One region of the Achromobacter sp. 1011811831 genome, then DNA from elsewhere that is predicted to be linked to it. Evidence: predicted binding sites of a transcription regulator. Region 1 holds the regulator's gene; each other region holds the start of a gene.
What was found. The regulator sigma-54, encoded in region 1, starts transcription at its own class of promoters, with help from an activator protein. The targets are predictions, from matches to a motif close to TGGCANGNAANCTGCTTT.
Positions count from the first base shown of each region.

Region 1 (7,277 bases):
CGATGCCCAGCAGGTCCAGCCACGACACCGGCTCGCTCAACACCAGCCAGCCGAACAGCAAGCCCAGCGGCGGCATCAGGAAATGCAGCGCGCTGGCCGCGGTGGCGCTGGCGCGGCCCAGGATCATGAACCACAAGTAATAACCGCCGATCGACACCGCGATGATCATGTAGGCCATGCTCCAGAACAGACTGGCTGTCATGTGCGCCGCGCCCAGATCATCGACCGCCAGCGCGATCGGCACCATCGCGGCCGCGCCGGCCAGCGACTGGATGCCGGTGCCCATCCACAGGTCCGCGGACGGCTTCAAGCGCTTGTACAGCAGCGTGCCCGCCACCAGCGCAAGCAGGCCTCCGACCACGAGCAAAGTGCCGTGCGCGTCTTCCTGCATGCCGCTCAATCGCGAGCGCAACACCACCGCCACGCCGGCCACGCCCAGCAACAGGCCCAGCAGCTTGCGCCAGTTCAGCCGCTCGCCCAGCACCGGCCCGGCCAGCACGCCGATCAAGAGCGGATTGGTGCTGATGAGCACCGCGGTGAAAGCCGATGACACCAGCGTCATGCCCGACCAGCTCAAGCTCAGGTACAGCGTGTTGTTCAGCAGGCCCAGCAAGACCAGCGCGGCGAAGTCGCGCCGGCTCGGCCAGCGCCAGCGGCCCGTGGCCGCGGCCACGCCCAGCATCAGCGCGCCCGCGATCACGAAGCGCACGGCAAGCAGGGTCATCGGCGGACAATCGCGCACGGCGATCTTGGCGGCGGCAAAGGCTGAACTCCACAACAGGCAGAACGCGGCGACGGGCAACAACGCGAACGCGGCTGGAGAATCGGCGCGGGCGGGAGATGCGACAGCTAGCAAGGGGGTTTTCATGCGAGTCTCGGAGAGAGGGCGCCGCCGCTGTGGCGACATGCTGGCGGCCATTCTGCGCGCCACCCTATCCATTGACAAACGCTTTATTCAGATCGAAAGTATTTGAAAATCGAATGCATGAATCCGCCTTCCGTCCGGAAGGCGCGACCTCTTTCCAGACCCCGCCATGCTTGATCTCGACCTGCTGCACAGCTTCGTTTCCGTCGTCGACGCCGGCGGTTTCACGCGCGCCGGCGAACGCGTCCACCGTAGCCAATCCACCGTCAGCCAGCAGATCCGCAAGCTGGAAGAGGCGCTGGAATGCGCGCTGTTCATCCGCGACGGCCGCCAGGTCCAGCTGACCGAGGACGGCGAGCGGCTGCTGGGCTATGCCCGCCGCATGCTGGCGCTGTCCACCGAGGTGCGCGAGGCCGTCAGCGGCCGCCAGCGCGTGGACGTGGTGCGCCTGGGCATCCCGGACGACTTCGCGCCGGAAGCCCTGACGGCCATCCTGGCGGCCTACGCGCGCGAACGGCCGGCGCTGCGCCTGTCGGTGCGTTGCGACCTGAGCGCCGGGCTGACGCGCAGCCTGGAACGCGGTGACCTGGACGTGGCGCTGCTCAAGCGCGAACCCGGGGCCGGCCTGGGTGCGGGCGCGGCGCTGGCGGCCTGGCCGGAACACCTGCACTGGATCGCCGCCGATGCCTGGCCGCTGCCCGACGCCGAACCGGTGCCGCTGGTGGCGTTTCCCCAGGGCTGCATCTACCGCAACCGCGCCATCCACGCGCTGGAAGCGGCCGGCCGGCGCTGGCGCATCGCCTATGAAAGCCCGAACCTGCTGGGCCTGCAGGCGGCGCTGGCCGGCGGCCTGGGCGTGGCGCTGCTGGAGCGCCGCTGCCTGACCGCCGGCCTGCGCATCGTGGACGGACACCTGCCCGTGGCGCCGCCTACCGAGCTGGCGCTCTGCCTGGGCGCGGCGGCGCGCGAACCGGCGCGCCAGGTGGCGCTGACGGTGCAGGCTTTCTGCGCCGAGGCATGGCGCCAGCCGTCGCCCTGGACGGTGGAGGGTCAGCGAAAATTCAAGGAATCGGGAGGATCCGCGCGCGTCGGCAAGCCGCAAGAGGAAAAGACGGGCGCTGACAGGAAGAACGCGGGGACTCGCGCGGCGGGCGCGCCCAAAAAACAAAAGCCACGGTCGACAACCGTGGCTATGTGATCAAGCCAGATCAATCAGGCTGGAGGGATCAGGCGACGGCCACCCGGATGACCGGATAGGTATTGGCCGCCGGCGCGCTGGCCTGTTCAGTCAGGGCGGCGGGAGGATTGACCGGAACGGCGATCGAGCGCACGTCGCAGACGCTGGAGCAACGGCCGCCGGGCAGGTATTCCGTGGCGGTGGCTGCGCAACAGCCGCAACAGGTCGCCACGCCCAGCTCGAACTGCAGGTCGGCCAGCGTGGTTGCGCCCGCGTCCACGCTGGCGCGGACTTGGCGTTCGGTGATCGCGTTGCATACACAAATGTACATGAGAATAATTATCGAAAATTATTCTCAATCTGGCAAGCGGCTGTCCTAAAAAAATTTGCAACCGATTTGTCACGCAAGTATTTGAAATCAGGGACGAATTCCTAACGATTCGTCCCTGATTTCACCGGACCGAGGCTTGCGCCTTGCGCAGCGCCGCCGGCGCGATGCGCAAGGCCTCGCGGTACTTGGCCACCGTGCGCCGGGCGATCACGATGCCCTGGTCGGCCAGCTTTTCCATGATCTGGCTGTCGGACAGCGGCTTGGCACGGTTCTCGTCCGCCACCATCTGGCGGATATGGGTCTGCACCGCCGTGGCCGAGGTGGCGTCGCCGCCATCGGTCGACACCCCCGTCCCGAAGAAGCGCTTGAGCTCCAGCGTGCCGAACGGGGTGAGCATGTACTTCTGCGTCGTGGCCCGCGAAATCGTGGATTCGTGCAGGCCCAGTTCGCCCGCGATGTCCTTCAGGATCAGCGGACGCATGGCCGCCGGCCCCTGGCTGAAGAAGGCCGTCTGGCGCTCGACGATGGCCTGGGACACACGCAGGATGGTGTCGAAGCGCTGCTCGACGTTGCGGATCATCCACTTGGCCTGCTGCAGCTGGGCCTGCAGGCCGGCGTGGGCCGATTCCTTCTGGTTGCCCAGCATCTGCGCGTACAGGCCGTTGATCTGCAGGCGCGGCACGGCGGCGCTGTTGAGCGTGACCTGCCAGCCGCGCCGGGTCTTGCGCACGATCACGTCCGGCACGGCGTAGTCGGCGGCCGGCACGGTCCAGGCGCGTCCCGGACGCGGCTCCAGGCGCAGGATCAGGGCGTGCGCGGCGCGGAATCGGGTTTCGTCGCAACCCGCCGCCACGCACAGACGGGCGACATTGCCGGTGGCCAGCAGCGGCAGGTGACGGGCGCAGATCTCGCGGGCGCAGGCCAGCGCCGCCGGGTCGGCCGCCTCGGGCAGGCGGCCGATATCGGGGTGGCGCAATTGCAACAGCAGGCATTCCGCCATGTCCCGCGCGCCGATGCCGGGCGGATCGAAGGACTGCAGCAGCGACAGCGCCGCCTTCAGCTCGTCGATGTCCGGCTCCAGCTCGGCGGGCAGCCAGCCCAGGATTTCCTCCAGCGGCGAACCCAGATAGCCGTTCTCGTCCAGCTCGTCAATCAACAGGGCGGCCAAGGCAGCGTCGCGCGGCGCCGCCCGGGTCAGCATCAGTTGGCCCAGCAGATGCTCGCGCAGCGTGTCCGGCATGGCGGCCTCGGGCGGGCCGCCGTCCTCATCTGGATAGACCCCGCCGGAGCCGGGCATTTCCTCGATGGGCGTGTCGCGCTCGGCGGCCGGCTCGTCGTCCTGCACCGAGGATTCGCGTTCGGACTCCGCCTGCGCCTCGGGCGCCGCGGGCTCGTCGTCGCGCTCGAGCAGCGGGTTGTCCGCCAGCACCTGCGAGATCTCGGCTTCCAGTTCGAGCGTGGACAACTGCAACAATCGGATCGATTGCTGCAGTTGTGGGGTCAGCGTCAGATGCTGACCAGGACGCAGTTCTAAAATCGGACGGGTCATAGGTACAATATTTTGCATGATGAATCAGACTTCGCCCGAGCGCGTTCGCCAGGATAGCCGCCTGATCGGCCAAACCCTGCTCAAACTTGCGCTTCCCAGACTCCTCCTGCGCGCGATCGTGATCGCCGTCGCCCTCATCATCTGGTATTTCGTCGCCAACTGGATACTGGACGCGGGCAAGCGCGTGAGCTTCGAATTCCTGCACTCGCTGGGCCAGCCCACGATGGACATGGTGCAGAAGTTCAGCCCCTACCTGTGGTGGGTCGGGGTCGGCATCTGGAGCCTCATCGTCTTCTTCGCGCTGCGCGCCTGGCTGACCGCCAGCCTGGCCTCCGGCCGCGCCACGCCGGTGCAGACCGAGGTGCTGGCCGAACTGGCGCCGCAGTTGTCCGACGAATCGCTGGGCGTGCTGCGCTGGACCTGGGGCGACCGCGAAGAGCCCTTCACCGTCGGCGACCTGCGCCGTTCGCTGTCTGAAATCCGCCACAGCCGCATCGCCAAGATCGACATGGTGGCGCGCCAGGCCGAGATCCTGGAAGGCGGCGGCAAGCCGCGCGCCGGCTCCCGCGACGACGACGCCCCGCGCCGCGAAGCGCGCGCCGACCGCTACGTCGAGCCGCGCATCGGCCCCGCCCGATAAGCGACACCCCTTCCGCGCAACCCGCCAGAAGCCGCCGTCCAGGCGGCTTTTGCATTTCAGTCCCCTGCCAGCAAGCCGCTCCTATACTGGCCGGCCAGGCTCGCGCAACCGCGGGCTGCGCGTCATACCGACACCAAGCGCCGGCGGCCCTGCCGCGGCGACCGCGCGGCCGGCCTCCTGGAGTCCGCTTTCCATGTTCCGCACTTCCGTCCGGTTCGCCGCCAGCATGGCGCTGGCCTGCTCGGCCGCCCTCTCGTTCAGCGCGCCGGCCCTGGCCGCCTGGCCCGACAAGCCCATCACCTTCGTCGCCCCGTTCACCGCTGGCGGCGCCAATGACCTGGTCGCCCGCATCATCGCCAAGGCGGTCGGCGCCGCGCTGAACCAGCCCGTCATCGTCGAGAACCGTCCCGGCGCCGGCGGCGTGATCGGCGCGGCGCACGTGGCGCGCAGCCCGGCCGATGGCTACACCTACCTGGTCGGCAGCAACGGCACCGTCACCAACAGCCTGATCCGTTCCGACCAGCCGTACAAGGACGAGGCGCTGACGCCCGTCGCGCTGCTGTCGATCACGCCGTCGGTGATCGTGACCCATCCGTCCAACCCCGCCAAGGACCTGAAGGACTTCGTGGCACGCGCCAAGCAGGCCAAGAGCGACCGCATCACCTTTTCCACGGCCGGCAACGGCAGCACGCCGCATTTCGTGGCCGAGATGCTCAAGGAAGCCACCGGCCTGCCGGTAGAGCCCATCGCCTACAAGAGCGGCTCGGAAGGCGTGAGCGCGGTGATCGGCAACCAGGTCGACGCCACCTCCGAGGCCAGCATCGTGACGCTGCCGCTGGTCCAGAGCGGCAAGCTCAAGGCGCTGGCCACCACCTGGGACAAGCGCATGGCCAGCGCGCCGGACATTCCGACCACGGCCGAGGCCGGCTTCGGCACGGTGCGCATCGGCCACTGGGCCGGCCTGTACGCGCCGACCGGCACGCCGGCAGACGTGCTCGACAAGATGAACGCGGCGGTCGAGCAGTCGCTGCAGACGCGTGAAGTGCAGGATGCGCTGCGCCAGAGCAGCATCGAGCCGGGCGGTGGTTCGCGCGCCAGCTTCGCCGAGTTCGCCGCCAACGAGCGCAAGCGCCTGGGCGAAGTGGTCAAGAACGGCCATATGCAGACGCAGTAGGCGCCTGGGCCGGCGCGCGCTCATGCTGTTGCGCGTCCGGCCGCGCGAGCCCCGCGCCACCGCGAAACGCGTGGCTCGCGCCGCGCCTGCCGGCCTGTCGAAAGAACCAGGGAATACCCTGAGGCGTCACCGTAAGACAGATACGTCCCTGGCTTTTTCATTTGCGCTTGCACAAAAAGTATGTTTGACTAGCACACCTATGGCCGCTAACCGCAACCCCCTCGCGATTGCCACCGGACGCTACGACGCTCCGGTCGCCGGCCTGCGCGCTTCCTTCTTCAGCGTTGCCTCCTTCGCCGCGCTATCGCTATACCTACCGATCGGTTGCCGGGCCTAGTGCCTCGTGGTAGCTCGGCAGCCACACGCTCGCCACACGCGTATTCCCCTTTCTTTTCCTGTTTTCAAGACTGAATCCTGCCGGCCTGGCCAGTAGTTTCCGGGCATATCCACGGCAAATCCAGGCGCCAGACCGTCATCCGGGCGTGCGCCGCTTGCGGGACCCAGTCCCCGGGATTCAAAAGAAACCGATCGAGGTGTAGAGATGATGCTTGCCAACCCCGCCACCAAGTACGTACCGTTCAAGCCCTTCGCCGGCGACTATGCCGAGCGCACCTGGCCCAGCCGCCGCATCACGCAGCCGCCCATCTGGATGAGCACCGACCTGCGCGACGGCAACCAGGCCCTGATCGAACCGATGAGCGTCGAGCGCAAGCTCCGCTTCTTCGAACAGCTGGTGAAGATCGGCTTCAAGGAAATCGAAGTCGGTTTCCCGTCCGCCTCGCAGACCGACTTCGATTTCGTGCGCAAGCTCATCGACGAGAAGCGCATTCCCGAAGACGTGACCATCATCGTGCTGACGCAGTCGCGCGAAGACCTGATCAGCCGCACGGTCGAAGCCGCCGCCGGCGCCAAGCAGGCCATCGTCCACTTGTACAACGCCTGCGCCCCGGCGTTCCGCAAGGTCGTGTTCAACATGAGCCGCGACGAAATCAAGAACATCGCCACCACCGGCACGCGCCTGGTCAAGCAATACGTCGCCCAGCATCCGGAAACGCAGTGGCGCTACCAGTATTCGCCTGAGGTCTTCAGCACCACCGAACCCGACTTCGCGCTGGACGTGTCCAACGCCGTCGCCGACATCTGGCAGCCCACGCCGGCCAGCAAGATGGTGCTGAACCTGCCCGCCACCATCGAGGCCACCACGCCCAACCTGTACGCCGACCAGATCGAGTGGATGCACAAGAACCTGGCCCGCCGCGACAGCATCGTGCTCAGCGTGCACCCGCACAATGACCGCGGCACCGCCGTGGCCGCCGCCGAATTCGCCGTCATGGCCGGCGCCGACCGCATCGAAGGCTGCCTGTTCGGCAGCGGCGAGCGCACCGGCAACGTCGACCTGGTGACGCTGGCCTTGAACCTCTACACGCAAGGCGTGCACCCCGGCCTGGACTTCTCGGACATCGACGAAGTGCGTCGCTGCGCCGAGTACTGCAACCAGCTTCCCGTGCACCCGCGCCATCCCTATGCCGGCGACCTCGTGT
Region 1 is NZ_JCBANG010000051.1:3,456-10,732, forward strand. Features, by position in the region: gene AC6LJ9_RS18750 (DMT family transporter) at 1-868, opposite strand, end outside; partial or broken gene AC6LJ9_RS18755 (LysR substrate-binding domain-containing protein) at 1,035-1,880, shown strand; gene AC6LJ9_RS18760 ((2Fe-2S)-binding protein) at 2,092-2,373, opposite strand; gene rpoN (RNA polymerase factor sigma-54) at 2,495-3,922, opposite strand; gene AC6LJ9_RS18770 (hypothetical protein) at 3,939-4,562, shown strand; gene AC6LJ9_RS18775 (Bug family tripartite tricarboxylate transporter substrate binding protein) at 4,756-5,736, shown strand; gene leuA (2-isopropylmalate synthase) at 6,278-7,277, shown strand, end outside.

Region 2 (7,277 bases), on a different contig from region 1:
GGATGCAGCCCGGCCTCGCCGCCGCTCTCGCGCGCCCAGTCCGGCTTGGGGCCCGTCAGGCGCACGCCCAGGCGATTGGAGTTGTAGTGGACTTCCCAGTCGGCGGCAAAGAATGCGTCGATGGCCTCCGGCTTGAAGAAGTCCGGCGCGCCATGCGGCCCGTAGAGCACGCCGATGCGCCAGGTATCGCCATAGGCGGGAACCAGCTCGGGTGGCGCGGCCTGCGGCGCCGCCTGGGGCGCGGCGGGCGCGCCGGGCAACCCGGGGCGGACCCGGGGCAGCATGTCGCCCACGCGCAGCGTGCGGCCGGCGTGGCCGCCGAACTGTCCCAGCGCGAAGGTCGAGCGGCTGCCCAGGTAGACGGGCACGTCCAGGCCGTCGCGCACGGCCAGGTACATGCGGCAGCCCGACAGCGCGCGGCCCGTGGCCAGCACCTGGCCCGCGCGCACCGCCACCGGCCGCCACATCGGCACGGGCTCGCCGTCCAGCGTGGCCGCGCATTGCGCGCCGGTCAGCGCGATGACGGCGTCGCCATGAAAGCGCAACGTGGGGCCGGCCAGCGTGGCCTCGATGCCCGCGGCATCCGGCGCGTTGCCGACGATGCGATTGGCCAGCCGGAACGCGTAGTCGTCCATCGGACCCGACGGCGGCACGCCGATATTCCAGTAGCCGGCGCGGCCGGGATAGTCCTGCACGCTGGTATAGGTGCCGGCCTCCAGCACCTCGATCGCCGCTGGCCGGTACTCGAAGGTTTCCAGGAAGCGGGTGGACAGCTCGCCGGCCACGAAGCGCGCGTCGGCCACGATCTGGCGCAGGTAGTCCAGGTTGGTGGCGATGCCATGCAGGCGCGTGCGCGCCAGCGCGTCGGACAGCCTGGCCAGCGCCTCTTCGCGCGTGTCGCCATGCACGATCAGCTTGGCCAGCATGGGATCGTAGTAGGCCGGCACCTCGGTGCCGGTCGCGACCCAGCCGTCCACGCGCGGCCCCTCGGGGAAATACACCTCGGTCAGCACGCCCGGCGAAGGCTGGAACTGGCGCAACGGATCCTCGGCGTACAGCCGCACCTCGATCGACGCGCCGCGCGGCGCGCGCGACATGGCCAGCAGGTCCAGCGGTTCGCCCGCCGCCACGCGCAGCATGCACTCGACCAGGTCCAGGCCGGTCACCGCCTCGGTGACCGGATGCTCGACCTGCAGCCGCGTGTTGACCTCCAGGAAATAGAAGCTGTCGCGGGCCGGGTCGTAGATGAATTCCACCGTGCCGGCCGAGCGATAGCCGACCGATTCGCCCAGCCGCACCGCCGCTTCCAGCAGGGCGGCGCGGGTGGCGGTCGGCAGGTTCGGAGCCGGCGTCTCCTCGATGACCTTCTGGTTGCGCCGCTGCACCGAGCAGTCGCGCTCGCCCAGCGCCAGCACCCGGCCCCGGCCGTCGCCGAAGATCTGCACCTCGACGTGGCGCGCGTTGTCCACATAGCGCTCGATGAAGGCGCCGCCGTCACGGAAGAAATGCTCGCCCATGCGCTGCACGCTGTCGTAGGCCGCCGTCAGCTCGGCCTCGCTGTCGCAGCGCGACAGGCCGATGCCGCCGCCGCCCGCCGTGCTCTTGAGCATGACCGGATAGCCGATGCGCTCGGCCTGCGCCAGCGCCTCGCCCAGGCTGGACAGCAGCCCGGTGCCCGGCGTCATGGGCACGCCGGCCAGCGCCGCCAGCTCGCGCGAACGGTGCTTCAGGCCGAACTCGCGGATCTGCGTGGGCGTGGGCCCGACGAAGGCGATGCCGGCGGCTTCGCAGGCCTCGGCGAATTCCGCGCTTTCGGACAGGAAGCCATAGCCGGGGTAGATGGCCTGCGCGCCCTGTTCGCGGGCGGCGGCCAGCAACAGGTCCATGCGCAGATAGCTGTCGGCGGCTTTCTCGCCGCCCAGCGCGACGGCGGCGTCGGCCTCGCGCACATGGGCGGCGTTGCGGTCGGCGTCGGAATACACCGCCACGCTGCGGATGCCCAGGCGCTTCAGGGTACGAATGGCGCGGACGGCGATTTCGCCTCGGTTGGCGATCAGAACGGTATCGAACACGTTGCGACTCCTGGAAAGAATTGGGGGATCAGCGGACGGCGGGATTCAGGCTGGCCAGGTAGGCGCGCCAGCCGCCATGCGCCGTGATGTCGCGCGCGCCCTCCAGGCCGCGCGGCTCGCAGATGAAGCCCTGGACCAGCCGCCCGTCCTCCAGCTCCAGCGTGCCGATGCCCAGCGGCGCCGGAATCTCGGCGACGAAGCCGCCGAACGCGGCGATGGGGATGTCCCACAGCTCGACCTCGATGGGCGCGCCATCGGCGCGCTTGGCCAGGCCCGGCTTGGGCGGCGTGGTGTTGGCCAGCGCATACAGCCGGTAGTCACCCGCCGTGCGCGTCTTTTCCACCAAGACGGCATGGCGCGAACGCAGCTGATGGTTCAACGGCATGCCGCTAAGGTGCGCGCCCACCACGGCCACGCGCAGCATGCCCGGCGCCGGATCGCGCGACGCGGGCGCGGCGGGCAGCGGCTTGCCGGTGGCGCCCAGCGGCAGGCCCAGGCGCGCCTGCCATTGCCTGCCGAATTCGGCCAGCGCATGGTCCTGCCAGGCCAGGCCCAGCACGGTGATGCCGGCCGGCAGGCCGTCGCCGCGCATGCCCGCGGGCAAGGCCAGCGCGCACAGGTCGGCCAGGTTGGCGAAGTTGGTGTAGAGGCCCAGCCGCGAATTGAGCGCCAGCGGATCCTCGCGCAGCTGTTCGATGGTGTAGATGGACGGCGCGGTGGGCACCAGCAGCGCGTCCACGTCCGCCAGCGACTGCTGGATGGCGCGCGCCAGCGCGGCGCGGCGGTATTCGGCCTGAAAGGCGTCCAGCGCGCTGTAGCGCCCGGCCTCTTCGACGATGCCGCGCACCACCGGGTCGATCGCGCCCGGCTGCTCGCGCCACAAGGCTTCGACCGCCGCGAACCGCTCGGCCACCCACGGCCCCTGGTACAGCAACGCGGCCAGCTCGGCATAGGGCGAGAAATCGATGGTCCGCAGCTCGGCGCCACTGGCGCGCACCTCGCGCAGCGCCGCATCGAAGGCGGCCTCGGCCTCGGCGTCGCCGTGAAACTCCAGCTTGTCCGGCACCGCGAAGCGCGGCCGCGCCGGCCAGGGGCGGGCCGTGCCGGCCGGCGCGGCCCGCGAGTAGGGATCGTGCGCGTCGTAGCCGCCGGCGATGTCGGCCACCCGCGCCGCGTCGTCGACCGTCAGGGCGAACACCGACACGCAATCCAGCGTGCGGCAGGCCGGCACCACGCCGGCGGCGCTGAGCCAGCCGCGCGTGGGCTTGAGTCCGACGATATTGTTGAAACCCGCCGGCACGCGTCCCGAGCCGGCCGTGTCGGTGCCCAGCGAGAACGCCGCCAGTCCGCGCGCCACCACCGAGGCCGAGCCCGAACTGGATCCACCGCTGATGTACTCGGGCCGGAACGCGTTGGCCACCGCGCCGTGCGGCGAGCGCGTGCCCACCAGGCCGGTGGCGAACTGGTCCAGGTTGGTCTTGCCGACCAGGATAGCGCCGGCGGCGCGCAGGCGCCGCACCACGCCGGCATCCTCGTCGGGCGTATAGGCGAACGCCGGGCAGGCGGCGGTGGTCGGCCAGCCGGCGACGTCGATGTTGTCCTTGACCGCGTAAGGCACGCCGTACAGCGGCAGGCGCGACAGGTCGCCGTCCGCCGCCGCCAGCAGCCGCGCCAGTTCGTCCAGCTGGCGCGCCAGCGCCGGGCCGTCGACCCGCAGGATCCAGGCATTGTCGGCGGGCGCGTCCGGCGCGGCGGCGTGGCCGGCCAGCAGCGCCTCGGGCCGGGCGCCCGCGAAATAGGCGGCCTGCCATTGCGCGATGGTCCAACCGGCGGTGTCGAACTGCGTTGCTGCGGCGTTCATGCTGGAATCCTCTCTGGTATGCAAGTAAGGATTCCCAAGCAAGCGGCATGCCATGTCCGCGCCCGCGGCGCGTTTTCCCCCTGTTTCCCTGCCACGACATCCCGCGCGGCCACAAGGCGCGGCGCGCCGTCGCGGCGCCGGCGCGCACCAGCGCCGCGCAGATCACGCACCTGTTTTGTGCACGCGGCACCAGATTGAGCAAGCCGCTCCGCCGCATCGTTCCCGCGCCCCGCCCTTCCCGCCTACATATAGCGGCCCCGCCGCGCCGCCGCCTCCGGCGCGGCTGGCACGGGTCTTGCTTTGATGTCCTGGCGAGGCGCGGTACAGGCCCTGTCCATTTCATGCCGGCAATGCCGGCGCAACCTACCCAGGAGTCCCCATGAAACGCAGACTAGCCCTCAAGCAACTGACCGCCGTGAGCCTGCTGGCCCTGGCCGGCTGGATGCCGTCGGTCCATGCCGCCGAAGACACGATCAAGGTCGGCATCCTGCATTCCCTGTCCGGCACGATGGCGATCTCGGAGACCTCGCTCAAGGACGTGGCGCTGATGGCGATCGACGAGATCAACGCCAAGGGCGGCGTCATGGGCAGGAAGCTGGAGCCCGTGGTGGTCGATCCAGCCTCGAACTGGCCGCTGTTCGCCGAGAAATCCCGCCAGCTGCTGGCGCAGGACAAGGTCGCGGTGGTTTTCGGCTGCTGGACCTCGGTGTCGCGCAAATCGGTGTTGCCGGTGTTCAAGGAGCTGAACGGCCTGCTGTTCTATCCGGTGCAGTACGAAGGCGAGGAACTGGAGAAGAACGTGTTCTACACCGGCGCCGCGCCCAACCAGCAGGCCATACCCGCCGTCGAGTACCTGATGAGCGAGGACGGCGGCGGCGCCAGGCGCTTCGTGCTGCTCGGCACCGACTACGTGTACCCGCGCACCACCAACAAGATCCTGCGCGCCTTCCTGCATTCCAAGGGCGTGAAGGACAGCGACATCGACGAGGTCTACACGCCCTTCGGCCATTCCGACTACCAGACCATCGTCGCCAACATCAAGAAGTTCGCCACCGGCGGCAAGACCGCCGTCATCTCCACCATCAACGGCGACTCCAACGTGCCCTTCTACAAGGAACTGGGCAACGCCGGCCTGAAGGCCACCGACGTGCCGGTGGTCGCCTTCTCGGTCGGCGAAGAGGAACTGCGCGGCGTGGATACCAAGCCGCTGGTCGGCCACCTGGCGGCCTGGAACTACTTTGAATCGATCAAGAACCCGGTCAACACCGACTTCATCGCCAAGTGGAAGGCCTACGCCAAGGCCAAGAACCTGCCCAACGCCGCCACCGTGGTCACCAACGACCCGATGGAAGCGACCTACATCGGCATCCACATGTGGAAGCAGGCCGTCGAACAGGCCAAGAGCACGGACGTGGACAAGGTCATCGCGGCCATGGGCGGCCAGACGTTCAGCTCGCCCAGCGGCTTCGAGATCGTGATGGACAAGACCAACCATCACCTGCACAAGCCGGTGTACATCGGCGAGATCAAGGCCGACGGCCAGTTCAACGTGGTCTGGAAGAGCAAGGGTCCGATCCGCGCCCAGCCCTGGAGCCCGTACATCCCGGGCAACGAAGGCAAGCAGGGCCTGTAAGGAGACGGCCGCCATGCGCAACGCTGCGATCGCACGCTACCTGCGTCGTCTCCTGCTCGCCCTGGCCCTGGCCTGGCCGACGCTGCCCGTGGCGGCGGCCGGCATCGGCCAGGACCTGCTGGCGCCGCTGGCGGGCGACGATACCGACGCCAGGCTGCGGGCGATCGCCGCGCTGGGCGCTCTGCCAGGCGGCGAGGGCGCGGCCGTGCTGCGCGCGCTGGGCGCCGACCAGCTCTACGCGGCGCCGGACGGCCGTGTGCTGATCGGTGATGGCGCCCGCGCCACCGACCCGGCCGGCGGCGCCGCGCTGGACCTGCCGGCGGGATCCTCATCCATCGGCATCAACAACCGCTTGCGCCGTGCCATCGAGGCGGCGCTGGCCGGCGCGCAGCTGCACGCGGCCGATGCCGGCGCGCGGCTCGCCGCCGCGCGCCGCCTGCAACAGACCACCGATCCCTCGCGGCTGCCCATGATCGCGCAAGCGCTGGCCACGGAACGCGACGAGACCGTGCGCGCCGCGCTGGAGATCGCGCAGGCCAGGCTGGAACTGCAAAGCGCCGATCCGGCCGCGCGGCGTCATGCCGTGGAACTGCTGGGCCGAGGCGGCGACGCCGCGTTCCGTCCCGTGCTGGCGGCCTTGACGCAGCAGCGCGACGGCGCCCATGTCGAACCCGACGCCGGCGTGCGCGAGGCCGCCGCCGACGCGCTGCGCCGCATCGACCGCCGCCTGGCCACCGTCGAATGGGCCGGCAATCTCTTCTATGGCCTGAGCCTGGGCAGCGTGCTGCTACTGGCGGCGCTGGGGCTGGCCATCACCTTCGGGCTGATGGGCGTGATCAACATGGCGCACGGCGAGCTGCTGATGATCGGCGCCTACGTGACCTATGTGGTGCAGACGCTGTTCCGCGCCTGGCTGCCTGGCTGGATCGACTGGTACGTGGCGGCGGCGCTGCCGCTGGCCTTCCTGGTCACGGCGCTGGTGGGCATGGCGCTGGAGCGCACCGTGATCCGCTGGCTCTACGGCCGGCCCCTGGAAACGCTGCTGGCGACCTGGGGCATCAGCCTGATGCTGATGCAGGGCGTGCGCAGCCTGTTCGGCGCGCAGAACGTGGAGGTCGGCAATCCGGCCTGGATGTCGGGCGGCGTCACGGTGCTGGGCGGGCTGGTGCTCAGCTACAACCGCCTGGTCATCATCGGCTTCGCGCTGGCCGTGGTGGCGCTGGTCTGGGCATTGCTCAACCACACTCGCCTTGGCCTGTTCGTGCGCGCCATCACGCAGAACCGGCGCATGGCCGATTGCGCCGGCGTGCCCACCGGGCGCGTGGACATGCTGGCCTTCGGCCTGGGGTCGGGCATCGCCGGGTTGGCGGGCGTGGCGCTGTCGCAGCTGGGCAATGTGGGCCCGGACCTGGGACGCGGCTACATCGTCGATTCGTTCATGGTGGTGGTGCTGGGCGGCGTGGGACAGCTGGCCGGCACCGTCATCGCCGCGCTGGGCCTGGGCGGCGTCAACAAGTTCCTGGAACCCTATGCGGGAGCGGTCATGGCCAAGATCACCATCCTGGCGCTTATCGTGCTGTTTGTGCAAAAGCGGCCGCAAGGCCTGTTCGCCCCGCGCGGCCGGAGCGTCGAATGAAGCCCGCCGCGCAGGACCTGGGCCTGGCGTTGCGCCGGCCGCTGTACTCCCCCCGCGCCTGGACGGCGCTGGCCA
Region 2 is NZ_JCBANG010000091.1:13,547-20,823, reverse strand. Features, by position in the region: gene uca (urea carboxylase) at 1-2,072, opposite strand, end outside; gene atzF (allophanate hydrolase) at 2,101-3,933, opposite strand; gene urtA (urea ABC transporter substrate-binding protein) at 4,313-5,566, shown strand; gene urtB (urea ABC transporter permease subunit UrtB) at 5,580-7,202, shown strand; gene urtC (urea ABC transporter permease subunit UrtC) at 7,199-7,277, shown strand, end outside.
Region 2: a site for sigma-54 is predicted at 3,969-3,986, ahead of atzF (allophanate hydrolase). Genes of this name have one in related genera too.

Region 3 (7,277 bases), on a different contig from region 1:
AAGTCGCAGCCGCACGCCAGATGCGCAGCGAAGCCGAAGTCCTGCGCGAGGCCCAGGCCCGGCAGGACGTGCGCGGCTTCGCGCAGTCCATCGAAGACAAGATCTCGCAAGGCAAGCCCGGCGTGATCGCCGAAATCAAGAAGGCCTCGCCGTCCAAGGGCGTGCTGCGCGAAACATTCAGCCCGGCCGAGATCGCCGCCACGTACGCCGTGCACGGCGCGGCCTGCCTGTCGGTGCTGACCGACGTGCAGTTCTTCCAGGGCTCGCACGACCACCTGCGCCAGGCCCGCGCGGCCTGCTCGCTGCCGGTGCTGCGCAAGGACTTCGTGATCGATCCCTACCAGATCATCTCGGCCCGCGCCATGGGCGCCGACTGCGTGCTGCTGATCGTGGCCGCGCTCAGCCCCGGCCAGCTGCGCGAGATGGAAACGCTGGCGATGGAACTGGGCATGGACGTGCTGGTGGAAGTGCACGACGCCAAGGAACTTGAAGTCGCGCTGACGATGAAGACGCCGCTGCTGGGCATCAACAACCGCAATCTGCGCACCTTCGAGACCAGCCTGTCGAACACGCTGGACCTGCTGCCCCTGATTCCCGCGGGCAAGCGCGTCGTGACCGAAAGCGGTATTCTCAAGCCCGAGGACGTGCAGCTGATGCGCCAGCACAAGGTCGACGCCTTCCTGGTGGGCGAAGCCTTCATGCGCGCGCCCGACCCGGGCGCCGAACTGGCGCGGCTGATCCGCTGATCCCCTGACTGTCTGATCTGCTGCGGGCCCGGTCCCGGGCGGCCTACGGCCGTTCGGCCCGGGCCGCTTCCAGCGCCGCCACGCGCCGGTACAGCGTGCTGCGGTGCACGCCCAGCGTACGCGCCGCGCGGCTGACATTGCCGCCATGCGCGGCCAGCGCCTCGCGGATGGCGGCGTCGGCCAGCGCCTGCAGGCTGGGCGGCGACGCCTCGGGCTGAGGTGACGCATGCCGCGCCGCATTGCTGGCGCCCCCGCGCTGGATCTCCTCCGGCAACATCGACAGGCTGGCCACGCCCGACGGGCCGGCCAGCACGCGCAACGTGCGCAGCACCGAGGCCAGCTGCCGGTAATTGCCCGGCCAGGCGTAGCTGGCCAGCGCCTGCTCGACCGCGGGCGGCAACGCCGTCGCCGCGCCTTGCGCGTTCCATAGCATGCGCAGCAGCTCGCGCAGGTCCGCCCGCTCGCGCAGCGGCCCCAGCGTCACCGTGTATTCGGCAATGCGGAAATACAAGTCCGGCCGCACCGGCGCGTCCGCGCCCTCGTGCGCCAGCGGGCGATGCGTGGCGCACAGCAGCGCGAAATCCACCGGCACCGGGCGCGCCGCGCCCAGCGGCGACACCTCGCGCTCCTGCAGCACGCGCAACAGTCGCGACTGCAGCGCCAGCGGCATGTCGCCGATCTCGTCCAGGAACAGCACGCCGCCATGCGCCTGCCGCAGCAGCCCCTTGCTGCCCTGGCGGCGGGCGCCGGTGAAGGCCCCGTCTTCATAGCCGAAGAGTTCGGATTCGATCAGGCTTTCGGGCAGGGCCGCGCAGTTCACGGCCACGAACGGCCCGGCGGCGCGCCCGCTGCGCGCATGCATCTGGCGCGCGAACACTTCCTTGCCCGCGCCGGTTTCACCCTGCAACAGGATCGAGACGCCGGCATCCATCAGGTGCACCGCGCGGCCCAGCGCGTCCAGCGCCGCCGCGTCCAGGCTGACGGCGGCCGGCGCGGGCGCGACGGCTCGCGGCTGGCCGCGTTCCGGCGCCGGCAAGGCGCGCGGCGCGGGCGACGGCGGCAGGCTCAGCCGCGCGTGATAGACGGCCCCGTTGCGCGCCTGCACCCGGCCCGTGGCATCGGGCGCGTGCGCCAGCGCGTCTTCGAACAGGTCTTCATGGCGATACACGCCCAGCGCCGTGGCCGAGAACGCCAGCGCCCGCAGCGCCAGCCGGTTGGCCCCGACCAGGAGGTCGCCCCGGAACGCCAGCAGCGCCTCGCCCGGCGCCCCCAGCCCGGCCGGATCGGCATGCAGGCGCAACACGGTGTCGCGCTCGTGCGCCTGCGCGAACAGGCGGTGTTCGATCTGGTCCACGGCGGCACGCACCAGGGCCAGCGCATCCGGCCGGATGCCGCCCGCCTGGCTGGACAGGTCCAGCACGCCCAGGATCCGTCCCTGGCTGTCGCACACCGGCACCGCCGCGCAGGTCAGGATGCGGTTGGGCTCGAAATAGTGCTCGGCCCCGTGCACGACGATGGAACGGCCCTCGACCAGCGCCGTGCCGATGGCATTGGTGCCGGCCGCCGCCTCGTCCCAGGGAGAGCCGGGCATCAGGGCGATGCGCGAGGCGCGCTGGGCGAAATCCATGTCGCCGCCGCAGTCCAGCACCAGGCCGCGCGAATCGGACAGGATCACCAGGCCGCCCTGTCCGTGCGCGCGCTTGCGCAGCTCGGCCATGGCCGGATCGGACATGCGGCGCAGCGCCTCGTTGCGCTCGCGGGCCTCGCGCAGCTCGGCCTGGGTCAGCGGTTCGGCGGGGCGCAGGCCGCGCATGTCGAAACCCAGGTCGGCGCAGCGCCGCCACGAACGCAGGATCGGCTCGGCGACCATGCCGCCGGGCACGGCGCCTTGCTGGTTGAACAGCAGGCGCGCTTGCGTCAGCGACTGCCGACGGGTCTGGATGGCCATGCATGTCTCCTTGAGCGGCGTTCTGCGACACCTGTTGCGCGACGCTGTCGCAAAACGCGACAGCGCCGGGACGGCCTTGCGCCGTCCGCGCCTGCGTGAGGCGCGCGCAAGCCTACTTTCGCACGCAGTCCGCGCGCTTGTCCAGCCGCGTCCCCGGTTGGCACGCGGATTGCTTGTAAGCATGCAGGCAGGCTGTCGCCGCCAATCCCGCTGCACAAACCCGCTGCATAAATACACCTACGGAGACTAGCAATGGACATCGCGACCCGCGTCACCCCCGACACCTATGGCACGCGCATCGACATCAAGCCGCAGTACGACAATTTCATCGATGGGCGCTGGCAGAAACCGGCGGACGGCGAATACTTCGACAACCTCACGCCCGTCACCGGCCAGCTGCTGACGCGCAACGCCCGCTCCAAGGAGCGCGACATCGAGATGGCGCTGGACGCCGCGCACCGCGCCGCGCCCAAGTGGGCCGCCACCGCGCCGGCCGAGCGCGCGCGCATGCTGCTGCGCATCGCCGACGTGATGGAAGCCAACCTGGAGCGCCTGGCCACGGCCGAGACCTGGGACAACGGCAAGCCGATCCGCGAGGCCCGCGCCGCCGACATCCCGCTGGCGATCGACCATTTCCGCTACTTCGCCTCGGCCATCCGCAGCCAGGAGGGCGGGCTGTCCGAGATCGATCACGACACGGTGGCCTATCACTTCAACGAGCCGCTGGGCGTGGTCGGGCAGATCATCCCGTGGAACTTCCCCATCCTGATGGCCGCGTGGAAGCTCGCCCCCGCGCTGGCCGCCGGCAACTGCGTGGTGCTCAAGCCGGCCGAGCAGACGCCGCTGGGCATCATGCTGCTGGCCGAGCTGGTCGCCGACATCCTGCCGCCGGGCGTGCTCAACGTCGTCACCGGCTTCGGCCTGGAAGCGGGCAAGCCGCTGGCCTCCAGCAAGCGCATCGCCAAGATCGCCTTCACCGGCGAGACCACCACCGGCCGCCTCATCATGCAGTACGCGTCGCAGAACATCATCCCGGTGACGCTGGAGCTGGGCGGCAAGTCGCCCAACATCTTCTTCGACAACGTCGCCGCCGAGGACGACGATTTCTTCGACAAGGCCGTCGAGGGCTTCGTGATGTTCGCGCTCAACCAGGGCGAGGTCTGCACCTGCCCCAGCCGCGCGCTGATCCAGGAATCGATCTACGAGAAATTCATGGAGCGCGCGCTCAAGCGCGTGGCCGCGATCAAGCAGGGCAATCCGCTGGACGCCGACACCATGCTGGGCGCGCAGGCCTCGACCGAGCAGCTGGAAAAGATCCTGTCCTACCTGGACATCGGCAAGCAGGAAGGCGCGCAGGTGCTGGCCGGCGGCGGGCGCGCACAGCTCGCCGGCGCGCTGGAGCACGGCTACTTCGTGCAGCCCACGGTGTTCAAGGGCCACAACAAGATGCGTATCTTCCAGGAAGAAATCTTCGGCCCGGTGGTGGCCGTGACCACCTTCAAGGACGCCGACGACGCGCTCAGCCAGGCCAACGACACGCTCTACGGCCTGGGCGCGGGCGTCTGGTCGCGCGACATCAACACCTGCTACCGCATGGGCCGCGGCATCAAGGCCGGCCGCGTCTGGACCAACTGCTATCACGCCTATCCGGCGCACGCGGCGTTCGGCGGCTACAAGCAATCCGGCATCGGGCGCGAGAACCACAAGATGATGCTCAACCACTACCAGCAGACCAAGAACCTGCTGGTGAGCTACTCGCCCAAGAAGCTGGGCTTCTTCTGATCCGGTGACAGCGGCGGCGGCGTCGCGGCCGCCGCCCGCCCGGTCCGCGGCAAGCGCCGCCGACCGGGTCCGCAACGCGCAACCGGAGACACGCCATGTCCGAAGCCACGCCGCGCGTGGTCGCCACCGACGCGGCCCGCGACCTCATCGCCACGCTGCGGGTCAAGCATGGCCCGCTGATGTTCCACCAGTCCGGCGGCTGCTGCGACGGCAGCTCGCCCATGTGCTACGCGCTGGGCGAATTCATGGTGGGCGGCGCCGACGTGCTGCTGGGCGACCTGGAAGGCTGCCCGTTCTACATGGGCGAGGACCAGTTCGCCTACTGGGAGCACACCCAGCTCATCATCGACGCCGTGCCCGGCCGGGGCGGCGCATTCTCGCTGGACAGCGCCGAGGGCCGGCGCTTCCTGCTGCGCTCGCGGCTGTACTCGGACGAGGAATGGGCGAACGTGGCGCCGGTGGGCCGGGGCTAGAACCGTGGGGCCAGACCCGTAAAGGCCTGACGGCCTCGCACAGTCGGAAGATCGGGGCCTGACCAGGCTCAGCCGCCGCCCGGCCCCTGCTTGACCTGCGGCACGGCGTGGCCGGATCCGGACTGTTTCCACTGGAACGCGACGCGGCGGATGCGCGCGGCGCGGAATTGGGTGAACGAACGGCCGCCCGGCATGGGCGCGCCGCGCAAGGGACTGCTGGAGTTCTTCATTGCCAGACTGAAGGGGAGGGAAAAACGGCGGCCTGCGACGCGGCTGCATTCAAGCGCGCAGCGCGGCCATCAAGTGGATGACGCGGCCTCAGGCCGACGCGGCGACACGGGCCGTGGCGCGGGCGGCCGAACGGCCCTGCTGTGCCCACGCCAGCGCATCCTCGAGCCGGTCGTTGCCCCAGAACATCTCGTCGCCGACGAAAAAGGTGGGCGCGCCGAACAGGCCCAAGTCGCGGGCGCGGTCGACCTGGCGGCGCAACGATTCCTTGACGGCCTCGGTCTTGGCGCGCCCGATCAGCGCGTCCGCGTCCAGCGCCAGGTCCCGCAGCAGATCATGGACCACGTCCTCGGCCTGGATGTCCAGGTCATGCTGAAAATTGGCGCGGAACACGGCCAGGCAGAAATCGCGCCCCCAGGATTCATCCTGTCCCATCAGCGCGATGCGCGCCGGCAGCACGCTGATGCGCGGGAACAGGCGCGGACGGCGGTAGGTCACGCCGTACTTGTCGGCCAGGCGCGCGATGTCGCGCATCATGTAGGCGCCCTTGCCCGGGAACAGCCGGAACGGCGTGTCGTTCCAGCCCTGGGCCTGGAAGATCGGGCCAAGCAGGAAGGGCCGCAGATCCACGCGCACCCCGACATCGCGCGCCAGATCCTCGATGCGCTCGATCGCCAGGTAGCTGTACGGGCTGGCGAAATCGAACCACATCTGCATGCGCGGCATATCGGGCTGGGGAACATTCATCACGGGGCTCCGGCGACCTGAATTAGCGCGACCTGCGCATCCGGCAGGCCGCTGAGGACGACATCGCGATCGCTGTCCACGGTGATGGCCTCTCCCGCATGCAGCACGCTGTCTTCGGGTTGGCGGTATTCGGACACCCATAGCGTGCCGGCATGGCACACGATGCGCAGGCCCGAAGCGCGTCTGAGCAGCATAGTCGAACGCCCGGCCAAACGGAATGACATTCCCGCAGTGCAACATAACTGGATCATGACGCCCCCCTGCCCCGGCAACGGCTATCGCGGCGGGAACCCTCGCATGAAATGCAACGGAACCCATCGTCTGAGTCATATTGGACGCTTCAGGCGGTATAGTGCTCAAGCGATATTTCGACCCCTTACGCATGAGTTTCAGGAATGTCATACCCGCTGGCCAAACTGCCCCCGCTTGATCTGGTCCGAGGCTTCGTGGCCGTGGGGCGACGCATGAGCATCACGCTGGCCGCCGAGGACCTGCACGTGACCCAGTCCGCCGTCAGCCGCCAGATCCGGGCGCTGGAGGCTCACCTGGGCGTGCCGCTGCTGGTGCGCGGCTTTCGCAGCGTGTCCTTCACGTCGGAAGGCGCCCGGCTGTTCCGCATGGCCGATATCTGGCTGGCCCAGCTCGGCGACCTGACCGAGCAGCTGCGCGCGCCCGAGCGCCGCACCCCGGTCACCGTCACCACCACCATCGGCGTGGCCTCGCTGTGGCTGCTGCCCCGCCTGGGCGACTTCCAGGCGGCCCACCCAGACATCGATGTGCGCGTGGCGGCCGACAACCGGGTCATCGACATCGACCGAGAAAGCGTGGACATCGCCATCCGCTACAGCCTGCGCGACACCGTGCCCGACGGCGCCGCCTGGATGTTCGGCGAATCGGTGGTGCCGGTGGCGCACCCCACGCTGGACGTGCGCGGCCTGGACGCGCGCGAACTGCAGCGCCACGTACTTCTGGAATTCGACGACCCGAGCCGTCCCTGGCTGCAATGGTCCGAATGGCTCAGCGCGCGCGGCCTGTCGCGCATGCGGCCCAAGGGCATGCTGCGCTTCAACCAGTACGACCAGATCGTGCACGCGGCCCTGGCCGGCCACGGCATCGCGCTGGGCCGCCTGGCGCTGATCGCGCCCATGCTGGCCGACCGCCGGCTGGCGGCCGTGGGCGGGCAGCCGGCCAGCGCCACCGAGCACGCCTACTGGCTGGTCCGCAACGCCCGCCGCAGCACGCCCGACGCGGACGTGGTGACGCGCTGGCTGACGGAACAGGCGGCGGCCACGGCGCGCGGTCTGGGGGACTGACCCCTGTGGCGGCCCGCGAGGACAAATTTATACAGAACTT
Region 3 is NZ_JCBANG010000075.1:9,334-16,610, reverse strand. Features, by position in the region: gene trpC (indole-3-glycerol phosphate synthase TrpC) at 1-746, shown strand, start outside; gene AC6LJ9_RS23275 (sigma-54-dependent Fis family transcriptional regulator) at 790-2,694, opposite strand; gene adh (aldehyde dehydrogenase) at 2,947-4,476, shown strand; gene AC6LJ9_RS23265 (DUF779 domain-containing protein) at 4,572-4,949, shown strand; gene AC6LJ9_RS23260 (hypothetical protein) at 5,018-5,179, opposite strand; gene AC6LJ9_RS23255 (2-hydroxychromene-2-carboxylate isomerase) at 5,268-5,924, opposite strand; gene AC6LJ9_RS23250 (DUF2917 domain-containing protein) at 5,924-6,118, opposite strand; gene AC6LJ9_RS23245 (LysR substrate-binding domain-containing protein) at 6,320-7,237, shown strand.
Region 3: a site for sigma-54 is predicted at 2,853-2,870, ahead of adh (aldehyde dehydrogenase). Genes of this name have one in related genera too.

Region 4 (7,277 bases), on a different contig from region 1:
TGCGGCGCGCCGTGGCGGTGTTCCAGATCGCCCAGGAAGAGGATGAGGCGCGGCAGGCCTCAGCCCTGCGCCAGGGATCCGCCGGTATAGCGCTCGCTCACCAGCGACAGGTTCCCATGCTTGACCTTGTGCTTGACGTGCGCGGCGGCCGACGCGATGTCCTCCGGGCGGATGCGCTCGCATAGGGAAGGCGTGACCGTCAGCGCGCCCACGCCGAGGGTCACGAAGGGAAAGAAGCGCGGCACGCCGTAGCGGTCCTCGGCCTCGATGCCGCCGTTGCGGCGGCCCTCGTCGTCATAGAGGTCCATGGCGCGGTCGTTGAATTCGGCGATGATGCGCTGCACCCGCTCCATCCAGTCGGGGCTGCGCAGCAGCACCACGAAATCGTCGCCGCCGACATGGCCGACGAAGTCGCGCAGCGGATCGCAATGCCGCTTGATGACCTCGGCGGTCAGCAGGATCATGTCGTCGCCGCGCCAGTAGCCGTAGACGTCGTTGAAGGGCTTGAAGTTGTTCAGGTCGCCATAGCAGACGGTGAAGTCCTCGGCGTCGTCGAGCAGGGTGGCGATGTGCCGGCTGATGGGGATGTTGCCGGGCAGCGAGGTCAGCGGGTTGGCGTAGCGGGCGGCCTCGATGCGCATCTCGGTGACCGAGCGCACCAGCGTCTCGCCGGTGGCCAGGCCGTCGTAGCGGCCGTCGCGGGTGATGATCAGCCCGTCCATCAGGTAGCGCTGGTCTTCGGAGATCAGCACGTGGCTGAGCTGGTCGATCGACACGTTCAGGTCGACCAGCACCGGCTCGCCGTTCATGAAGGTGGAGCAGGTGTCGCGGCCGAACAGCTCGCGCGTGTAGCGCTGCGCGTAGTGCTCGGAGAAATCGCGGCGGTTGATGATGCCGACCGGGCGGTTGTCGGCGTCGACCACGGCCACGGCGTGCAGGTGCTTGTGTTCCATGAACAGGCGGTGCACATCGTCGTTGGTGTGCTTGTCCAGCAGGGCGGCGGGCGCCTCGACCCTCAGGCTGGCGGCGGTGCCGCCGGCCGAGCGCTGGGCCAGCGGCGTGGGCGTGCGCAACCGCAGCGAATCGCGCAGCGGCTGCGTCAGTTCGGTCAGCAGCGCCTCTTCGGGGCGGCCCAGCAGCCAGCCCTGGGCGTAGCGAATGTCCAGCTCGCGCACCACGGCCAGGTCCTCGGCCGTTTCGATGCCTTCGGCCACGATGGCCGTGCCCAGGTGCTGGGCGACCTTGAGGATGGCGCGCACCATGTTCTGCTTGCGGTCGTCCTGGCCGATGCCACGGAAGAAGTAGCGGTCGATCTTGACCAGATCGGGCTGCATCTCGGCCCACAGCTGCAGGTTGGAATTGCCCACGCCGTAGTCGTCCAGCGCGATGCGCATGCCACAGTCGCGCAGGCAGGCGAAGGCGCTGCCCAGGGTGGCCATGTGCTCGGACAGCGGATCCTGCTCGGTCAGCTCGACGATGATGCTGGTGGGTTCGAGCGCGCAATCCTTGAGCAGCCGCAGCGGCATTTCGTCGCCCCACAGCGTCCAGTAATGGATCAGGGCCGAGCCGGACAGGTTCAGGAACAGCTTGCCCTGGGCCTGGGCTTCGTGGAAGCCCTGGGCGCCGGCGCGGAAGCTGGCCAGTTCCAGCTGGGGATGCAGGCCCTGGCGGCGGGCCTCGGCGAACAGCGCGTCGGGAAAGTGCAGCGCCGAGTCCGACGGGCCGCGGATCAGGCTCTCATGGCCGTAGATGCGGCTTTGGGCCAGGTCGATGACAGGTTGGAAGCGGGGTTGCAGGAGGCGTTCGCGCAAGATGCCGGCCAGACTGGCGTGACCAGACCCCACAGCCGGAATGGAATGGGGAGCGCCGGCCGCAACCGGCCGGGGCAAAGCGTGAAGAGAGTTCATCGCCGGTGCGTCAGATACGATCAGTGACAAGATTATCCATAGTGACAATAAAATATGTCTGTCTTGTTGCGCGATTGCCATATTCATCACTCTTCCTGCGCTGGCGCAACAGCGGCATGGCAGGCCGGGGCGGGCAGGGCGGCGCCGGCCGGCTCCCTTACAATGCCGCCATGACTTCCCCCAAGATTCCCGAATCGCTGCGCCGCGTGGTGCTGGCGTCCAACAATGCCGGCAAGCTGCGTGAATTTTCCGCCTTGTTCGCCCCGCTGGGCATGGAGCTGGTGCCCCAGGGCGAGCTGGGCGTGCCCGAGGCCGAAGAGCCGCACGTCACCTTCATCGAGAACGCGCTGGCCAAGGCCCGCCATGCCAGCCGCCTGACCGGCCTGCCGGCCCTGGCCGACGACTCCGGCCTGTGCGTGGCCGCGCTGCAGGGCGCGCCCGGCGTGTATTCGGCGCGCTACGCCAAGATGCACGGCGGCGAGAAATCCGACCAGGCCAACAATGCGCTGCTGGTCCAGAAGCTGGCCGGCCAGGCCGACCGGCGCGCCTGGTACGTGGCGGTGCTGGCGCTGGTGCGCGCCGAGAACGATCCGTGTCCGCTCATCGGCGAAGGCCATTGGCACGGCGAGATCATCGACCAGCCCGAGGGCGCCAACGGCTTTGGCTACGATCCGCATTTCTACCTGCCTGACCTGGGCCTGACCGCCGCATCGCTGGATCCGGCGGAAAAGAACGCCGTCAGCCACCGCGCCCGCGCGCTGCGCGAGCTGCTGGGCAAGCTCAACCAGGCCTGAGCGGCGCGCCGCCCTCCCAGCATTCGTACCGCAGCATGTCCATCACCATTCCCATCCGCGCCGAGTCGGGCGCTTCGCGCCCGCGCCTGGCGGCGGGCTCCGCCCTGACCAGCCTGCCGCCGCTGTCGCTCTATGTGCACGTGCCCTGGTGCGTGCGCAAGTGCCCGTACTGCGATTTCAATTCGCATGCATCGCCGGGCGAGGGCATTCCGGAACGCGCCTACCTGGATGCGCTGCGCAGCGACCTGGAGCAGGCGCTGCCCGGCATCTGGGGCCGGCAGGTCGTGTCGGTGTTCATCGGCGGCGGCACGCCCAGCCTGCTGTCGGCCGCCGGGCTGGACGAGCTGCTGGCGATGCTGCGCGCCTGCCTGAACCTGTGGCCGGACGCCGAGATCACGATGGAAGCCAACCCCGGCACGGCCGAGGCCAGCCGCTTCCGGGACTACGCCGCCAGCGGCGTGACGCGCTTCTCGCTGGGCATCCAGAGCTTCGATGATGTCCAGCTCAAGAAGCTGGGCCGCATCCACGACGCAGCCCAGGCCCGCGCCGCGATCGAGATGGCGCAGCGCGCCGTGCCGCGCGTCAACCTGGACCTGATGTTCGCCTTGCCGGGCCAGACGCTGGCGGCCTGTACGGACGATCTGCGCCAGGCGCTGGCCTTCGGCACCGAGCATCTGTCGCTCTATCATCTGACGATGGAGCCGAACACGGTCTTTGCCAAGTTCCCGCCCGAGGACCTGCCGGACGACGATGCCAGCGCCGCCATGCAGGACCTGGTCGAAACCGAACTGGCCGCCGCGGGCCTGGCCCGCTATGAGGTGTCCGCCTACGCCCGGCCGGGCGCGCGCTGCCGGCACAACCTGAATTACTGGGAATTCGGCGACTACCTGGGCATCGGGCCGGGCGCGCACGGCAAGCTGTCCTTCCATGACCGCATCGTGCGCGAGGCGCGGCTGCGCAACCCGGAATCCTGGATGCAGGCCGCCGCCGCGCGCGACGGCAGCCATCTGGCCGAAAGCCGCCAGGTCGGACCGGACGAGCTGCCATTCGAGTTCATGCTGAACGCCTTGCGCCTGAAGGATGGCGTGGCGGCGACCCTGTTCAGCGAGCGCACCGGCTTGTCGCTGGCCGTCATCGCGCACCAATTGGAGGCAGCGGCCAAGCGCGGCCTGCTGGACGCCGATCCCACCCGCCTGCAGGCGACCGCCCTGGGCTGGCGCTTCCTGAACGACCTCCAGGAAATGTTCCTATAGCAAAAAGGCACCAAGATGGGGCGTTTATGCCCCATCTTTTGCACCATATTGGTGCTACATTTTCCTTCTTACTCGCCGTTGTCCCCGGGGATTCCCTGGGGGCAAACCTGGCACGCTTATTGCTTCCCTCTTTCATGCCAGTCGAGCGGCAGCGCCCTCGACCCTTTTATCTAATGGAGATGACATGGCAAGCCCGAAAGACGTCCTGAAACAGATCGCCGACAACGAAGTCAAATTCGTCGACTTCCGCTTTACCGACACCGTGGGCCGCGAGCACCACGTGTCCGTGCCCACGAGCGCGATCGATGAAGACAAGCTGGAAAGCGGGCAAGCCTTCGACGGTTCGTCGATCGCCGGCTGGAAGGGCATCGAAGCCTCGGACATGCTGCTCATCCCCGACCTGTCCACCGCCAACATGGATCCGTTCCGCGAAGAGCCGACGCTGATCCTGTCCTGCGACGTGGTCGAACCTTCGGACCTGAAGGGCTATGACCGCGATCCTCGCTCGCTGGCCAAGCGCGCCGAAGCCTACCTGAAGTCCTCGGGCCTGGGCGACACCGCCTACTTCGGTCCGGAACCCGAATTCTTCGTGTTCGACGGCGTGACCTGGAACACCGACATGTCGGGCACCTTCGTCAAGATCAAGTCGGAAGAGGCCTCCTGGTCCACCGGCCTGGACTTCGAAGGCGGCAACACCGGCCATCGTCCCTCGGTCAAGGGCGGCTACTTCCCCGTGCCCCCGGTCGATTCGTTCCAGGACATGCGCTCGGAAATGTGCCTGCTGATGGAACAGATGGGCGTGCCGGTCGAAGTGCACCACCACGAAGTGGCGGGCGCCGGCCAGCTGGAAATCGGCACCAAGTTCAGCACGCTGGTGCAGCGCGCCGACTGGACGCAGATCACCAAGTACATCATTCATAACGTGGCCCACGCCTACGGCAAGACCGCCACCTTCATGCCCAAGCCCATCGTCGGCGACAACGGTTCGGGCATGCACGTGCACCAGTCCATCTGGAAGGACGGCCAGAACCTGTTCGCGGGCAACGGCTACGCCGGCCTGTCGGACTTCGCGCTGTACTACATCGGCGGCATCATCAAGCACGCCCGCGCGCTGAACGCCATCACCAACCCGGGCACCAACTCGTACAAGCGCCTGGTCCCGCACTACGAAGCCCCGGTCAAGCTGGCCTACTCGGCCCGCAACCGCTCGGCCTCGATCCGCATCCCCTACGTCGGCAACCCGAAGGGCCGCCGCGTCGAGGCGCGCTTCCCGGACCCCCTGGCCAACCCGTACCTGGCCTTCTCGGCCCTGATGATGGCCGGCCTGGACGGCGTGCAGAACAAGATCCACCCGGGCGATCCGGCCGACAAGAACCTGTACGACCTGCCGCCGGAAGAAGACGCCAAGATCCCGACCGTGTGCGCCTCGCTGGAAGAAGCGCTGGAAGCCCTGGACAAGGACCGCGAGTTCCTGACCCGTGGCGGCGTGTTCAGCAACGACATGCTCAACGCCTACATCGACCTGAAGATGGGCGATGTGAACCGTCTGCGCATGACGACGCACCCGATCGAGTTCGACATGTACTACAGCCTATGAGGTGACACCCACCCCCGAAGCGCCTTTGGCGCTTCCCCCTCAAGGGGGCGCAGCTGCGGACCGGGGGGCGAGTCCCACCCCCGAAGCGCTACGCGCTTCCCCCTCAAGGGGGCACCGCTACGGACCGGCAAAGCCGGCTCCGCGCGGTCTTGGGTGGGGGAGCATCGCTGAATTGAGGCGTTGCTGCCCGGAGTGTTTGTCTCCATGGGTGACGCTGGCGGGCCGGCTTGGCCGGTTCCGCTGCGTTCTCGATGGAGTTGTGTTGATTTCTTGCGTTGCGGGTGGCGCGTAGCGCGATGGGTAACTGAGATGAATGTAGAAGCTCTAGACCTGCTCGCCACGTCCGTTTTCCTGGTGAACGGGCGAGGCCACATCGAATACGCCAACGCCGCCGCCGAGGATCTGTTCGGGCGGTCGCGCAAGCAGCTGTGCGGGCATTCGGCCGCCACGCTGTTCGACAACCCCGAGCACATACAGTCCTCCATCGATCGCGCCGCTGGCGGCCGCTATGCCGACGTCAGGCAACTGGCGTTCCTGCGCCGCGCCATGGAGTCGGTGGAGGTGTCGGTCACGACCGTCGGGCTGACGGGCCAGCGCTGGCCCGTGCTGATCGAGGCGCGCGAGATCGAGCAGCGCGTGCTGGCCGATCGCAGCCATCGCCTGGTCGAGGAGATCGAGGCGCACCGCGAATTGCTGCGCAATCTCGCGCATGAAGTGAAGAATCCCCTGGGCGGACTGCGCGGCGCCGCCCAATTGCTGGAGGCCGAGCTGCCCAATGCGGCGCTGGCCGAGTACACCCAGGTCATCATTTCCGAAGCCGACCGCCTGCAGGCGCTGGTGGACCGCCTGAGCGGACCGCAGCGCGTGCCGCTGAACGCGCGGCCGGTGAACATCCACGAGATCTGCGAGCGCGTCTGCGCGCTGATACAGGCCGAGTTCCGCGACGCGATCACGCTGCTGCGCGACTACGACGCCTCCGTGCCCGACCTGAAGGGCGACGCGGCCCGGCTGATGCAGGCGGTGCTGAACGTGGCCCGCAATGCCGCGCAGGAACTGATGGCGCGTCCCAGGGACGCCGGCGTGGAGCATGGCGTGGTGACGCTGCGCACGCGGGTGGCGCGGCAGGTCATGCTGGCGCACCGGCAGCACCGGCTGGCGCTGGTGCTGTCCATCATCGACAACGGTCCGGGCGTGCCCGAGCACATCCGCGACCGCATTTTCCACCCGCTGGTGACAGCCCGTGCCGGCGGCACGGGACTGGGCCTGAGCCTGGCTCAGGACTTCGTGCAGCAGCACGGCGGCATCATCGAATTCGAATCCCGGCCCGGGCGCACCGAGTTCCGCCTGGTCCTTCCGATGGAGCCCGCACACTGATGAAACCTGTATGGATCGTCGACGATGACCAGGCCATTCGCTGGGTGCTTGAAAAGGCCCTGGCGCGCGCTGGCATCCCCACCCGCAGTTTCTCCCAGTCGGCCGACGTGCTGGACGCCTTGGCGCGTGACATCCCGTCTGCGCTGGTGTCGGACATACGCATGCCGGGCGGCAACGGCCTGGAGCTGTTGCGCCAGCTGAAGGAACGCCACGCCGGCCTGCCCGTGATCGTGATGACGGCCTTCGCCGACCTGGACAGCACCGTGTCCGCCTTCCAGGGCGGCGCGTTCGACTACCTGGCCAAGCCCTTCGATGTGAACGAGGCGGTGGCGCTGATCCAGCGCGCGATGCA
Region 4 is NZ_JCBANG010000059.1:7,676-14,952, reverse strand. Features, by position in the region: gene AC6LJ9_RS20375 (EAL domain-containing protein) at 60-1,907, opposite strand; gene rdgB (RdgB/HAM1 family non-canonical purine NTP pyrophosphatase) at 2,078-2,701, shown strand; gene hemW (radical SAM family heme chaperone HemW) at 2,737-3,954, shown strand; gene glnA (type I glutamate--ammonia ligase) at 4,139-5,551, shown strand; gene glnL (nitrogen regulation protein NR(II)) at 5,861-6,925, shown strand; gene ntrC (nitrogen regulation protein NR(I)) at 6,925-7,277, shown strand, end outside.
Region 4: a site for sigma-54 is predicted at 4,063-4,080, ahead of glnA (type I glutamate--ammonia ligase). Genes of this name have one in related genera too.